2 linked regions of the Labilibaculum antarcticum genome follow. Each later gene encodes a partner of the first gene's protein in a complex. Links are inferred from orthologs where the notes say so. Each region holds a gene or a part of one and is shown on either strand. Other genes may lie near its edges.

The links. Proteins that work in one complex are often made in the same cells at the same time.
Region 2: the proteins of scpA (region 1) and meaB are in contact, whole or in part, in a crystal structure (PDB 8DPB), measured with the Methylorubrum extorquens proteins. The link is inferred for Labilibaculum antarcticum from one-to-one orthologs. Residues at the interface, in SOR27001.1 of Methylorubrum extorquens: Glu577, Glu578, Asn579, Asp580, Gly581, Arg582, Arg583, Arg585, His596, Ala604, Ser605, Ala608, Asp609, Gly611, Phe612, Asp613, Val614, Asp615, Ile616, Gly617, Pro618, Leu619, Glu625, Arg628, Gln629, Val631, Glu632, Asn633, Asp634, Glu661; in SOR26638.1 of Methylorubrum extorquens: Arg20, Ala21, Ala24, Arg25, Thr28, Ser32, Arg33, Arg34, His37, Thr98, Gly99, Gly100, Ser101, Ile102, Leu103, Lys106, Thr107, Ala110, Ala113, Ile114, Asp115, Arg116, Ala118, Phe119, Ile120, Arg121, Pro122, Pro124.

The regions. Positions count from the first base shown.
Region 1 is NZ_AP018042.1:1,836,498-1,844,348, forward strand. What follows is about bases 2,441-5,406. They hold scpA (methylmalonyl-CoA mutase), read left to right. Parts: upstream 2,441-2,828; coding sequence 2,829-4,985; downstream 4,986-5,406. Other genes in these bases: ALGA_RS07180 (GxxExxY protein), read left to right, coding at 2,441-2,781; ALGA_RS07190 (thioredoxin family protein), read left to right, coding at 5,070-5,406. Outside these bases: ALGA_RS07170 (endonuclease/exonuclease/phosphatase family protein), read left to right, coding at 1-275; ALGA_RS07175 (methylmalonyl-CoA mutase family protein), read left to right, coding at 495-2,357; more of ALGA_RS07180, read left to right, coding at 2,386-2,440; more of ALGA_RS07190, read left to right, coding at 5,407-5,579; ALGA_RS07195 (DUF4190 domain-containing protein), read left to right, coding at 5,612-6,070; ALGA_RS23555 (DUF2752 domain-containing protein), read left to right, coding at 6,063-6,497; ALGA_RS07205 (hypothetical protein), read left to right, coding at 6,531-6,866; ALGA_RS07210 (MBL fold metallo-hydrolase), read right to left, coding at 6,859-7,701; ALGA_RS07215 (UDP-N-acetylmuramate--L-alanine ligase), read left to right, coding at 7,813-7,851. UniProt on the Escherichia coli protein: Catalyzes the interconversion of succinyl-CoA and methylmalonyl-CoA. Could be part of a pathway that converts succinate to propionate.
Region 2 is NZ_AP018042.1:3,076,871-3,084,651, forward strand. The notes cover bases 3,420-6,315. They hold meaB (methylmalonyl Co-A mutase-associated GTPase MeaB), read left to right. Parts: upstream 3,420-4,251; coding sequence 4,252-5,379; downstream 5,380-6,315. Other genes in these bases: ALGA_RS12155 (DUF1573 domain-containing protein), read left to right, coding at 3,420-4,100; ALGA_RS12165 (TlpA disulfide reductase family protein), read left to right, coding at 5,471-6,315. Also shown: ALGA_RS12135 (nitrilase-related carbon-nitrogen hydrolase), read left to right, coding at 1-367; ALGA_RS12140 (5-formyltetrahydrofolate cyclo-ligase), read left to right, coding at 377-934; ALGA_RS12145 (DUF362 domain-containing protein), read right to left, coding at 984-1,154; ALGA_RS12150 (M20 metallopeptidase family protein), read right to left, coding at 1,354-2,535; more of ALGA_RS12155, read left to right, coding at 3,000-3,419; more of ALGA_RS12165, read left to right, coding at 6,316-6,565; ALGA_RS12170 (metal ABC transporter solute-binding protein, Zn/Mn family), read left to right, coding at 6,790-7,653; ALGA_RS12175 (metal ABC transporter ATP-binding protein), read left to right, coding at 7,665-7,781. UniProt on the Escherichia coli protein: Binds and hydrolyzes GTP. Likely functions as a G-protein chaperone that assists AdoCbl cofactor delivery to the methylmalonyl-CoA mutase (MCM) ScpA and reactivation of the enzyme during catalysis.

The sequences.
Region 1 (7,851 bases):
GCACCGATGGTGATTTTGAAGCTGATAATTACAGTGCCGAAACCAATTGGATGATGCCTTTTTACGAAAACTACCAGGCCGCAATTCCTTTAGAAAATTTTAAAGAGAACAATTCGAAACATTTTTCACATACGACGGATAAAAACGGGTACTGGAATCGCAAGGTCGATTACCTATTTACCAATGGATGTTTTATCCCGACCAGTGGAAATACTCTTCAACAATGGATGCAAGTGTCGGATCATGCTCCAATTGTTGTTACTTATGAATTGTGAATCGAAAGTTATTTACAGCTGACTCACAATAATTTATCCTATTAATTAACTCCTAACAGTAAGCATTAAATTTATCAAATATTCCATTTGATTCAAAATGTCAATTAATAATTCCTAATAGCAGATGTTTTAAAAGTATGATTAAGAACATTTTTAAAACCTTCGATTAATGATAAAAAGGCCTTATTTTTAGGCTCTAATTTTTAAACAGTTACAGTTATGGCAGATAATAAACTTTTTAGTGACTTTGCTCCTCAATCTACTCAAGAGTGGGTTGACAGAATCGCTAAAGATCTTAAAGGTGCTGACTTTGATAGAAAGTTGGTTTGGAGAACTAATGAAGGATTCAATGTACAACCTTTCTATAGACTGGAAAACATGGATGACAAAGCCTTCATGAATACCTATCCTGGAGATTTTCCTTATGTTCGTGGTAATAAAAAAGACAATAACGATTGGTTAGTTCGTCAAGATATTATTGTTGAAGATGTGAAAGCAGCTAACGAACAAGCTCTTGATATCTTGAACAAAGGTGTTGACTCAATTGGATTCGTATTGAATTGGAAAGACCTAAGTAAAGACGAATTAGCTACTTTGTTGAATGGTATTTTCTTGGATTGTGTAGAAATCAACTTTGAAAAATCTCACGGTACAGTTGAATTAATCAAAAACCTACAGGCAATTGCAACTGAAAAAAGCATCGCTCTTGATAAATTAAATGGCGGGGTTTCAATCGATCTTCTTTCAGGATTCAGTACTGTTGGTAACTTCTGTCAATCAGAAGAAAGCTCATTCAACTATTTAAAAGAAGCTATCGAAGCTTCAAAAGCGCTTCCTAACTTTAAGGTTATTGCTGTAGGTGGAAGCTTATTCAATAACTCAGGTTCTTCAATTGTTGAAGAATTAGGTTTCTCTTTAGCTTCAGGTGCTGAATATCTTGGCAAAATGGTTGCTGCTGGTCTTTCTGTTGACGAGGTTGCTCCAAAAATCCGTTTCAACTTTGCAACAAGCTCTAAGTATTTCATGGAGATTGCAAAACTAAGAGCTGGACGTATGCTATGGGCCAACATCGTTAAAGCATTTGGCGCTTCGAACGACGAAGTTTGCAAAATGTTTGTTCACGGTGAAACTTCAGAGTGGAACAAAACAGTTTATGATCCATATGTAAACATGTTGCGTTCTCAAACTGAAACAATGTCTGCCGTTTTAGGTGGTCTTGATTCATTTACTGTGAAACCTTTCGATTCTGCATTTGCTGAGACATCAGTATTCTCGGACAGAATTGCCCGTAACCAACAATTACTACTAAAAGAAGAATCGCACTTCGGTAAAATTGCTGACCCTGCTGCTGGTTCATACTATATTGAGTCATTGACCGAGTCGATTGCTGATGAAGCTTGGAAATTATTCTTAACTGTTGAAGACAAAGGTGGATACCTTGCTGCTTTCAAAGCAGGATTTGTACAGTCTACTATTACGGCAACTGCTCAAAAAAGAGATTTTCAGATTGCTACCCGTAAAGAGAATTTCTTAGGAACCAACCAGTACCCTAACTTCGGTGAAGTATTGGAAACTCTTCCTGAAGCAGTTCTTGTTCCTACTGATAAAACTGCAGCTGATGCAGTTTGTGAAACTCTTAAACCATACCGTGGTGCTCAGGCTTTCGAAGCTCTTCGTAACAAGACTGATATTTACAGCAAAACAAATGCACGTCCTAAAGTGATGATGTTCCCTATCGGAAACTTGAATATGCGTAAGGCTCGCGCTCAGTTTGCTTGTAACTTTTTCGCTTGTGCAGGTTTCGATGTTGAAGATCACAACGGTTTTACTTCTGTAGAAGAAGGTGCAAAATTCGTTACCGAGAAGAATGCTAAGATTGTTGTTATTTGTAGCTCTGATGATGAGTACGTAACTATCGCTCCTGAGCTTTTAAAAGCACTTAAAGGAAAAGCTACTCTTGTTGTTGCAGGTGCTCCGGCATGTACTGACGAATTAAAAGCTAAGGGTGTTGAAAACTTTATTAACGTGAAGTCTAACGTTCTTGAAACTTTAAAAGCATACCAAGCCGAGTTAGGAATTTAATTCAACGCTAAGACACAAAGACGCCAAGATGATTTCTAAAATACGATACGAGGAAATAGGTCAGATAATAGTTCAAGCATCTTATGAGGTGCATAAAGAACTTGGGCCAGGTTTACTTGAATCTGTTTATGAAGTTTGTCTCGAAGAAGAAATTAAAAGACTTAAATTAAGAGTTGAAAGACAAGTTAGAATACCTGTAGTTTTTAAAGGAAAAACTTTAGGGAAAGATTTTATAATTGATTTATTAGTTGAAGATGAGGTGATAATTGAACTAAAAGCATTGGAAATTCTATTACCAGTACATGAAGTTCAATTGGTAACCTATCTAAAACTTGCAGATAAAAAGCTAGGTTTTTTAATCAATTTTAATGTTCCATTAATTAAACAAGGTATTAAACGAAAAGTCAATCAATATTATTTCTAAAAGTAAATTGCGTCTTAGCGCCTTTGCGTTAACAAAAATAAAAAGAAATGAAGCCAAATTTTAAAGATATAAATATCAAGTCATCTCAAAGAGCTGCGACAACATCTCAGAAATGGGAAAAAGAAAACGGCATTGAAAAATCTTGGATGACACCAGAACAAATTCCTGTTAAAACAGCCTTTAACAAGGAAGATTTAGAAGGAATGGAGCACTTGAACTATGTTTCAGGTTTACCACCATTCCTACGTGGACCTTATTCAGCTATGTTTCCTTTGCGTCCTTGGACAATTCGTCAGTACGCAGGTTTCTCTACTGCTGAAGAATCAAATGCATTCTACCGTCGTAACCTTGCTGCTGGTCAGAAAGGACTTTCTGTAGCATTCGATTTGGCTACTCACCGTGGGTATGATTCAGATCATCCTCGTGTAATTGGTGATGTTGGTAAAGCAGGTGTTGCTATCGACTCTATCCTGGATATGGAGATCCTTTTCGATCAAATTCCTTTGGATGAGATGTCAGTATCTATGACAATGAATGGTGCAGTACTTCCAGTATTGGCTTTCTACATTGTTGCAGGTTTAGAGCAAGGTGCTCGATTGGATCAACTTTCTGGAACAATCCAGAATGATATCCTAAAAGAATTCATGGTGCGTAACACTTACATCTACCCACCAGATTTCTCAATGAAAATTATTGCTGATATTTTCGAATTTACTTCGAATTTCATGCCTAAGTTCAACTCTATTTCTATCTCAGGATACCACATGCAAGAAGCAGGTGCTACTGCAGATATCGAGTTAGCTTATACTCTTGCTGATGGTTTAGAGTACTTGAAAAAAGGTGTAGCTGCAGGAATGGATGTTGATACATTCGCTCCTCGTTTGTCTTTCTTCTGGGCTATCGGAATGAATCACTTCATGGAGATTGCTAAAATGAGAGCAGGTCGTTTACTATGGTCTAAGATTGTAAAACAATTCGATCCTAAGAATCCTAAGTCAATGGCATTGCGTACTCACTCGCAAACTTCAGGTTGGTCATTAACCGAGCAAGATCCTTTCAATAATATTGGACGTACTTGTATCGAAGCAATGGCTGCAGCTTTGGGTCACACTCAATCTCTTCACACCAATGCATTGGATGAAGCGATTGCATTGCCAACTGACTTCTCAGCACGTATTGCCCGTAACACTCAGATTTATATTCAGGATGAAACTACAATCTGTAAATCAGTTGATCCATGGGCAGGTTCTTACTACGTTGAGTCATTAACTCAAGAATTAGTAGACAAAGCTTGGGCTCACATCGAAGAAGTTGAGAAATTAGGTGGAATGGCTAAGGCTATCGAGTCTGGCATTCCAAAACTTCGTATCGAAGAAGCTGCTGCTCGTACTCAAGCTAAAATTGATGCGAACACTCAAACTATTGTAGGTATTAATAAATATCGTTTGGAGAAAGAAGATCCAATAGATATTTTAGAAGTAGATAACACTGCTGTACGTACTGCACAACTTGAACGTTTGGCTAAGCTTCGTGCTAACCGCGACGAAAAAGCTGTTCAGGCTGCTCTTAAAGCTATTACTGCCTGTGCAAACGGTGGTGAAGGTAACCTGTTGGATCTTGCTGTAAAAGCTGCACAACTTCGTGCTTCTTTAGGTGAGATTTCTGACGCTTGCGAAGAAGTTTGTGGAAGATATAAAGCTGTAATTAGAACTGTGTCAGGAGTGTATTCATCAGAATCAAAACAAGATGCTGATTTTGCAAAAGCAAAATTATTAGCAGACAAATTTGCAGAAATGACAGGACGTCGTCCTCGTATCATGGTTGCAAAAATGGGACAAGATGGTCATGACCGTGGTGGTAAAGTTGTTGCTACAGGTTTTGCTGATATAGGATTTGACGTTGACATGGGACCCTTGTTCCAAACTCCGGAAGAATCTGCTAAGCAAGCTGTAGAAAATGATGTACACATCCTTGGTGTTTCTTCATTGGCTGCTGGTCACAAAACTTTGGTTCCTGCAGTTATCGCGGAATTGAAAAAATTAGGTCGTGAAGATATCATGGTTACTGCAGGTGGTGTTATACCAGCTCAGGATTACGATTTCTTATACGAAGCTGGTGTTGTTGGTGTATTTGGTCCTGGTACCAAAGTATCAAGATGTGCCATCCAAATGTTGGATATCCTAATTGAGCAATACAAAGACTAGTTCTTTTTATTACACTATATTTAAAGACAGGAACAATGTTCCTGTCTTTTTTTTGCTAAATTTTAAATTATAATATCAACTTCTATGAAAAGGCTTGCATCGCTTCTTATTTTTTTAGCCATCGTTTTGAATCTCTCGGCTCAAAATAACACCAAAGAAGATTCCAGAATTAATGAGACCGTTCTATACGGACAATTCACTTTAGATGCTTTTAATATGGATTTATGCTCCCCTTGGTACACTCCCGAGCATGACTCTTATTTGGCAGATACAACTATTCTAAAAAAGCTCACAGAACAAAATTTTGAGAATATCTCAATCAGTCTTATTCTTGGTTCATGGTGTCATGATAGTCATCGGGAAGTGCCTCGTTTCATCAAAATACTAGAAGAAATAAACTATCCGTTTGACAGACTTCAAATGTACGCATTGGACACCGACAAAACCTCACCGGATTTTGATGCAAAAGCGAACAATGTCACTAATGTTCCAACCGCGATTATTTCTCGAAATAGAGTTGAAATAGGTCGCATCATCGAAAGCCCAAAATTATCTTTGGAAAAAGATCTTTTAAAAATACTTTCAAAAAATTAGTATCTTTATCTTTTAGACCAACTAACGCAATCATGGAGCAAGAGCAAACAAATGCCGGACAAACATTAGGAATTATTGGATTAATACTAGGTATTATAACTTTCATGATTGGATTTATTCCTTGCGTTGGAGTTATTGCAATTATTCCTGGAGTAATTGCAATTATTTTAAGCGCAGTTGGACTAAGCCAAGCCAATCGGGGAAATGGTGCACGCGGGATTAATATCGGAGCATTAATTGTCTCAATTATTGGCGTTTTAGTCGCTTCCCTATGGCTGATTTTTGTCGTTGGAATTGCTAACCTCAACGAAGATGAAATTCAAAATTTTGTCGAAGATGTAATCGAAGAAGCTATTGATGAATCCGTACAAAATCCTGACTTGCAAGATGTTCTAGAAGAACTAGAAGATCAACTTGATGAAGTATCTGTTGATTCAATTCATATCAAAACAGATAGCATCAATCTTGAAATCAAAATTAATAATGAGTAATTCTCATCAAACTAAACAAAACTACAAAGTAATCAACCTCTCTTTCGCCGGAATTATTCTATGTATTTTTATTTACTCAGGTCTTTTTTCTGCAGAAGAAAGCAAACACCCAATCCCATCATTTTACACTCAAATAACAAACGAAAATAGTCCATCTACGGGATTATCCCGTAGTTTCTCAGCTATTGTTCAAGGTGATCTTCAACTGGCGAAAACATACAATCCTCTTGGTTTACATATATTTCTATTTTTCGCTATTCAACTAATTTTTAGGAGCTTATCTTTTATGTTGATTAAAGAGCGATTTTTATGGATGAAACCATATATTTTCATGGATGCTACTCTGACGATAATTGGCTTTTATCTAGCATTCAGACCATTAATAGTATTCACTATAAAACTTTTTCAAGAAACCATCGTAAACTGAGCAAGTTAATATTAACAAACTAACTCTTGCGATATGTTGGTACTACTTGTAATTGTTTTTCTCGCACTTTTGACCAGCCTCATGGTTTTAAATATCTACAATGAACTCAATTTATCCAAAAGGATTATTCGAGCAGGATTTTTTGTGCAGGAATTAATGGATCAACATGGTATTAAACATCTTGATCTGGAAAAGAAATTTGAAAAATCCACTATTACGACTCAACTTCGAGTATTAGAGTACTATTTGCACTCTCTTAATTCATCTTACAAGGATTTTGGCACAAAAAAAACAGTTATTCAGAGACTAATAACAATAGAGAATGTTCTGGCAGAATATGGCTACCAGAACAAATTAAGTGTTATTTAATTTCTGTGAGCGAAAAACATTTATCAACTTTTACACCTCTGGGTGTTTGCACCAGACTGCAACACTCATGCAGTATATCGTGCTGAAAAAATAAAATATAGTTATTTTCCACTGCCTCTTTTAAAAAAGCTTCTTTCTCATGCAATGATTCTTTTGGATTAAGGTCATAACTAGCCAGCCATTTTACAGGTACATTTGCTGTTGTAGGAATAAAATCTCCGGCAAATACAATGGTGTCATTTTCATTTTTGATAATAGCAACCATCAAACCCGGAGTATGTCCATTTACAAATCGAATTTCAAAATTAGGAAACAACTCTCCCTCCCTGTCAACAAGTTTTAATTGACCAACCTCCTTTATTGGAACAATGTTTTCCTGAAAATAGGCGTCCGCTTCACGAATATTTGGATTGTTGAAATTTTCCCATTGTGTTTTGCTCACCCAATGAGTTGCGTTTGGGAAAACCAAATCAAAACCTTCTCCTTTTTCATTATTCTTTACAGCTCCACCGCAATGGTCGAAGTGCAAATGAGTAAAAACGACATCGGTAATATCAGTTGGTTGAAAACCAATATTTGAAAGAGAAGACAGCAATGTGGCATTACCATTTAAATGATGATGTTTGAAAAACTCTACATCCTGCTTATCTCCGCTACCATTATCAATTAATATCTTTCGCTCCCCATCAACAACAAGCATACTTCTCATCGCACAATTGCATAAATTATCTTCATCGCTAGGATATTTCCGACTCCAAAGAAGTTTTGGAACCACACTGAACATAGCTCCACCATCGCATTTAAAATTGCCCGTTTCTATATTATATATTTCCATTATTTTAACTTAAATATGTTATCTTTAATTTCAAATAATACTGTAAACACGGCTTTACAGACCTAATCATTTGATTCAGGTCAAAAATACAATTTTTTAAAACGATTATCAATGAGAGTACATTTTATAGCAATTGGCGGTAGTGCCATG
Region 2 (7,781 bases), 1.2 Mb from region 1 along the record:
TAAAATAGGACTGTTGGTTTGTTTCGACTGGATGTTTCCCGAAGTTTGGCGTAAATTAGCTTTGCAGGGAGTCGATTTAATTCTTCATCCTTCAAATTTGGTGTTGCCTTATGCTCAATCCGTAATACCTTCTTATGCGCTGGTAAACAGGATTTATATTGCTACGGCAAATCGTTTTGGAACGGAAAAGGAGCTTTCTTTTACAGGACAATCTGTTATTGTGAATCCGAAAGGAGAGGTTTTGGCAAAAGCAGGTAGGTTGGAGGAGATCTTATTTGCAGATATAGATCCTGAATTATCTAGAAATAAGATGATTACCCCAATGAATGACATTTTTAAAGATAGAAGAACGGATATTTATGAATAAGAATATAAGATGAGTGAGCTAAAACAAAATATTGAACAAGAGAAAGGACGAATCCGAAAGGAGATGCGGGCCATAAAGCAAAATTATTCTTTCGAACAGAAAAAAGAATTAAGCTTGTCTATTCTGAAAAGTCTGGAACAACTGCCCGAATTTATTCAAGCCAAAACGGTGATGTTGTATTGGTCTATTAAGGATGAGGTTCATACTCACGATTTTATTTGTAAATGGGCAAAAGAAAAAAGAGTGATTCTACCCTGTGTGATTGGGGAAACTCTGGATTTGAAAGTTTTTGAAGGGATAGATAATATGGTAAAAGGTGAAAATTATGGAATTCCAGAGCCTAAAGGACCCGTTTTTATGAAAGAGGACGAAATTGATCTGATTCTTGTGCCGGGAATTGCTTTTGACAGTGAAAAGAATCGAATGGGTAGAGGAAAAGCGTATTACGATAGGTTGTTACAATCGCTAAGTGCTTTTAAGGTTGGTATTTGTTTCGATTTTCAAGTATTGGATCATGTGCCAATTGATGAACATGATATTAAAATGGATGAAATCGTATTTCATTAAAAAAGCCAGTGAGTATCTCACTGGCTTTTTTAATATCGTTAAATTACGATTATTCTGCGTGAATAGCTTCAACAGGACAAGCGTCAACGCAAGTACCACAATCAGTACAAAGATCAGCGTCAATTACATAATGCTCATCACCCATTGAAATTGCCTCAACAGGACATTCTCCTTCACAAGAACCGCAAGAAATACAGTCGTCGTTAATTACGTAAGCCATTTTATTTATTTTTTAGTGTTAATACTAGCACAAATGTACTATCATATTTCGAATGGAGAAATAATTTCACCTAGAATTATATTATTTTGAAACAGATTAAATAATGAAAAGGGAGCGTTACTAAACATGCAATGTGATTTTGAGGTAGAAATAGCGAGAATTATCCTGGCTAATTGCTAATTTTAGTGCGTTACAGCAACTATCTATTTAAATATGAGATAGCCAACCATGCCATTGTACTCATTGATGTATGTAAAGAATCATCATTTGCCTCAAAAGTTGAAGTATGTAACGAGCCATCTTTTCCTGATTGTACTCCAAAACGATAAAAGGTAGCTGGATATTTTTGCGAATAGAAGCCAAAATCTTCTGTAGTCATTCTAATGTCCATATTCACAACTTTGTCTTCACCTAATAAATCTGCGGCATTTGTTTTGGCTTCATGGGTAATCTCCTCGTTGTTGACTAAAAAAGGATAACCATGACGTATGTCAACTTCACATTCAGCTCCCATTCCTGCAGCAGTAGATTTTGCAATGTCCGTAATTAATTGCTTGGCCTTAGCTCTCCATTCTTCATTCATGGTGCGGAATGTACCTTCAATTTTCACTTCGTCGGGAATAATATTTGTAGCTCCATTGGCAATCATTTTACCAAAAGACAGTACTGTTGGTATTCTTGCATCGCAATGTCGGCTAACAATTTGCTGCAATGCGACAATAATATGCGAGGCAATAAGAACCGTATCTGTGCATTTGTGTGGCATCGCTGCGTGCCCGCCTTTGCCTTTTACTGTCAGATATATTTCATCACCCGAGGCCATGTACATACCAGATCTAAATCCAACAGTTCCTGCAGGCATATCTGGCAAAACGTGCTGGCCAAGTATCCATTCCGGTTCTGGTTGCAGAGCACCTTCCTCCATCATTAATTTTGCACCACCTGGTAGTAATTCTTCTCCAGGCTGAAAAATTAATAAAATAGTGCCTTCCCACTCGTTTTTGAACTCGGATAATATTTTAGCAGTTCCCAATAAACTGGCCATGTGCATATCGTGCCCGCAAGCATGCATTACGCCATTATTTGTAGAGCAGTATTTGTTATCCGGATTTTCGTTAATTGGCAAGGCATCCATATCGGAACGAAGTGCAATTACTTTTTTATTCGGATTTTTGCCTTCAATTTTTCCGACGATACCCGTTTTTACAAAGCCCGATTTGTAAGGGATTCCTAATTTATTCAAATATTCCTGAATGAATTTTGATGTTTCAAATTCCTGGAAAGAAAGCTCTGGATTGGCATGTAAATGAGCTCTGATTTGCTTTGTTTCAGCAGTAATTTGTTTCGAAAATGTTAGTATTTTGGTTTTTAGATTAGTCATTGTGGTTAATCGTTTATTTGTTGCAAATCATTTGTATAGTAACAATTATATCAATAATACTAATGATTTTTTTGTTTCGCTAATTAATAATGGAAGTGATATTTCATATTTGTTACACTTTTTGATCGTATCAGTACAAATCTAGTAAATACTTACTACAGATAGAAAGTTAAGTAACTTGCAGATGGATTAATTTCAAATAAATAAAAATTGGTTTGGTTTTTGTTTCTGAACTAAAAGGTAATTGTGCTCATTTGTTATTTATTATAGTAAAATGTAAAATCGAAACTATGGTGTGATTGAATGCATAAAATAGCTTAACAACTATTTAACGATATTTAGGTTTTCTTTTCGCGAAAATTATTTAATTTTGTATGCTAAGCTAGTTTTTGACGGATTTTCTAAACTCTTTAACTTGTTTGCCGTAATAAACAAAGTCACTGTAATTAAAATAATTAATTGTTATGAGTAGAAAAATATTTTATTTGTTGGTTGTTGCTATTTTAGGAAGCACATTATTAGTAAGTGCTCAAGATACAAAACCAGTAATGAAATTTGATTCAAAGGAGTACGATTTCAAAACTTTTAAGGAGGAAGCTGGGTTGACATCTCATTCGTTCGAATTTATTAACACAGGAAACCAACCGGTTATTATTAATCAGGTAAGATCTTCCTGCGGATGTACTTCTCCAGAGTGGAGTAAACAACCAATTGCTCCAGGGCAAAAAGGCTATGTTAAAGCAACTTTTGACCCTAAGAATCGTCCGGGCCCATTCAATAAATCCATAACTATTACTGCAAATACAAATCCGGCAATTACAATCTTAAGAATTAAAGGCGATGTTACTGCGAGAGTAAAAACTGTAGCCGATTTGTATCCACGGGAAATGAGTGGATTGCGATTGCAGAACAATCATCTTTCTTTTACTAAGGTGAAAAATACTGATGTGAAAGAAGCAACAATGGATGTTTATAATGATAGTGAAGAGCCAATAAGTATTGGGTTTAAAAGAGTGCCTGCTCATTTATCGTTAAAAATGGTTCCTGAAAGTTTGCAGCCAAAGCAAAAAGGTCAGATTGTTGCAACATATGATGCCAGTAAGAAAAATGACTGGGGATTTGTTATTGATTATTTAGATGTTTTAATCAATCAAGAATATAAATCAGGTAATCGATTAACCGTGAGCGCTAATTTGGTTGAGGATTTTTCAAGTTTATCGAAAACTGAATTGTCAAATTCTCCCAAAGTTGAGTTTGAAAAAGATGTGTTTGATTTTGGCGAATTAACGCAAGGTGAAAAAGCAGAATATACTTTTACAATGAAGAACTTGGGTAAATCTGATTTGATTATCCGAAAAACAAAAGCTTCTTGCGGATGTACTGCTATTGCTCCAAGCACCAATATTATTAAAGCTGGTGAGGTATCGGAAATTAAAGTGGTATTTAATTCCAGAGGAAAAAGAGGTCGTCAAAACAAAATGATCACAGTGATCACTAATGATCCTGTTGATTCTGAAGTTAAACTTCGCGTTTCTGGAAATGTAGTGATGCCTAAAACGAATTAAGAAAGAGACTTAAATTGATATATGAAAGGCTTTTCCGCAAGGGAAAGCCTTTTTTGTTGTTCACAAACATATACACTTTTCATGACCTTTACTGAGTCAGTATCTGCTAAATTTATAACTTCGCATACAGTAACGTAAGAAATTTCTTGTCATGTCAGATAAAAATAATAGAGATCATATCGAAAATGCGCCTGATTATAAGGCGCTGAAAGTAAATAAAGGTATAAGTAGGCCACCATCTATCAATCCGAGGATAGCGGATAGGCTTAAAGATAATAAGCGTAGAGAATATTCCGTTGAAGGGTATGTGCAGGGAATATTAGATGGAAATATTGGCATCTTAAGTCAGGCAATAACTCTGATCGAAAGTTCTAAGCATGATCATCAATTGGTTGCTCAGGAGATTATTGAAAAATGTTTGCCGTTTTCTGGGAAATCGGTTAGAATTGGGGTGACAGGTGTTCCTGGAGCAGGTAAAAGCACCTTTATAGAGGCATTTGGAAAGCATGTAACAGGGCACGGACATAAATTAGCTGTGCTGGCAATCGATCCAAGTAGTGAAAGAAGTAAGGGGAGTATTTTGGGTGATAAAACCCGAATGGAGGAGTTGGCGGTTGATCCTAAAGCTTATATACGCCCCTCACCTTCGGCAGGATCCTTAGGTGGAGTTGCCCGTAAAACACGCGAAAGCTTAATTTTATGTGAAGCCGCAGGTTTTGATACTATCTTGATAGAAACAGTTGGTGTGGGGCAATCGGAAACTGCCGTACATTCCATGGTTGATTTCTTTTTGCTAATTAAAATTGCCGGAGCGGGTGATGAATTGCAGGGAATTAAAAGAGGTATCATGGAAATGGCCGATGCAATTAGCATTAATAAAGCGGACGGGAATAATATTCATACCGCACAACTGGCCAGAGTTCAGTTCGAAAATGCTTTGCATTTGTTCCCCGAGTCGCCATCGGGATGGATTCCTAAAGTGCTGACTTGTTCATCAATCGAGAAAACAGGTATTGACACTATTTGGGATAATATCATAGAATATTGCAGTCACACAAAGCAAAACGGATATTTTAATCAGCGAAGAAGTGAGCAAGCCAAGTATTGGATGTATGAAACGATTAACGAACAATTACGCGATCGGTTTTATCATTTAGATGTAATAAAAGGAAAGATTCCAGATTATGAAAAGAAAGTCTTGAATGACGAAATGAGTTCTTTTGTTGCAGCACACAAACTGCTGGGTGCTTATTTTAGCGACGTGAAAAGTAAAGAGTAAGGAATTCTGTTCATCGAAAAACTTTTCTTTTCATTGTTTTATTTGGTAGATTTATTGATTCATAAAAATATAGATCAAAATACTTAATCACATGAAGAAAATTTTTATCGCGATTGCGGCGATTGGGCTTTTTTTAGGCTCTTGTACATCTGCGGATCAATATAAATTGACCGGGAAAGTTGAAGGTATGACTGAAGGAAAAGTTTATCTTTCTAAACTTCAGGATAATAAATTGGTGAAAACTGATTCGACTGAAATGACCGCTAACGGTTTTTCTTTTGAAGGAACAGTAACATCTCCGGATCTTTACTATATTGAATTGGAAGGTCAAAGGGGTGCAATTCAAGTGTTTCTTGAAAATACAGCTATTGCAGTTGATGCAAATGTTGAAAATTTAAGAGAAGCCAAGGTTGTAGGTTCATCAAATCAAGACATTTTAACCGCTTTTGGTGAATTACAGAAAGGATACCAAGAGAAACAACAAGCTTTGTACCCAGAACATCAAAAAGCAGCGGAAGCAAAGAATCAGGTTGCGATGGATTCTATCGAAGCTGAATTTAATAAATCCAAAGCGGATATGTTTTCAGCAAGTAAAGAATTTTTGAAATTGAATCGCAACACGGTTGCTGCAGCATTTGTAGCTTACCGAATTTCGTCTCCTCTTGAAGTAGCTGAAATGGAAGAAATTTATGCTTTGTTGGGTGAGGATGCACAAAAGTCATCTTATGCAACGCTAATTAAAGATAAAATTGAGGTATTGAAAAATGTTGCAATCGGTCAGCCAGCTCCTGATTTCACGTTGAATACTCCAGAAGGAGTTCCTATGAGTTTATCATCATTAAAAGGACAAATTGTTTTAATTGATTTTTGGGCATCATGGTGTGGACCCTGTAGAGGAGAAAATCCAAATGTCGTTAAAATGTACAAAGAGCTTCATCCTAAAGGAGTTGATATTCTAGGTGTGTCTTTAGATAATGATAAAGGAAAATGGTTAAAAGCAATTGAAGACGATGGATTGATCTGGAATCATGTATCTGATTTGAAAGGTTGGGGTTCTTCCGCAGCTAAATTATATGGTGTTAATGGAATTCCTGCCACAGTTGTTGTAGATCAAAACGGACTTATTGTTGCAAAAAATTTAAGAGGTGACGAATTAAAAGCAGCTATTGAAAAATTGATACAGTAATCTAGAAATAAACACATATTTGACCCGAGAGATAAATTTATTTATCTCTCGGGTCTTTTTTTGTTAGATGTCTGAGTTTTCACTAAATTCAAGTTCTAAATTAATTCGGTAGTCTATGTGATATCTGATAAAATTTAAAGAGGAAAATCTTTGTAGAAACAAAAAAACATCTACTTTTGTTATTTAAAGTAAATCTAAATAGAACATCATTCCAAACAATACAAATGCACTTAATAAATAAATTTACTCTGGTCTTGCTTGTTGGCATAATAATATCTTGTCAATCTGGTAAAATTGAGAAGGAAACCAATCTAATATCGGTTAGTATACTGCCTCAAAAATATTTTATTGAACGAATTGCTGGTGATGATTTTAAGGTTAATGTTCTGATTCCTCCTGGAGCCAGTCCTGCAACCTATGAGCCTACGCCGATGCAAATGAAAGATGTTGCCAAATCAATTGCATATTTCAGAATTGGTCACATTCCCTTCGAAACGGTTTGGTTGAATAATTTAGTGGAGGGAGCAGGCGAAATTAAAGTTGTAGATCTTTCGAAAGGAATAGAATTGATTAAAGGTATAGAGAAGCATGGAGATCATGTTCATGAAGGAGGAATTGATCCTCATATTTGGTCATCACTTAAATCAGTAAAAATAATAAGCCGGAATTTGTTTCAAGAGCTAGTTAAATTAGCTCCTAATAAGAAGGAGGTTTATGAGAAAAATTACCGAAAATTTCTTTCTGAATTAGACGAGATGGATCAATTTGCTGAAACTTCGTTGAGTCATAAAAAAGGAATGTCGTTCATGATTTTCCACCCAGCTCTAACTTATTTGGCAAGGGATTACGGCTTGCATCAAATCTCTGTTGAATTGGATGGCAAGGAGCCTTCCCCAGCTCACATGAAACATTTGGTTGAGGAAGCAAAACGATTAGAAATAAAGCAGGTTTTTGTTCAGAAACAGTTTAATGTTGAGAATGCAAAAGCTATTGTTTTCGAGATTAATGGTGAAGTTGTTTTAATTGATCCTTTGACTGAGGATTGGTTGAATGAAATGAAACGAATCATCAACATACTTAAAGACTGAAACTGTATTCGATGAAAAAAATTCTGGAATTAAAATCACTGACTGCAGGATACGATGAGAAAATCGTATTAAAAGGAGTGAATTTGGTTGTAAAAGAAAATGATTTTCTTGGAATTATCGGTCCGAAC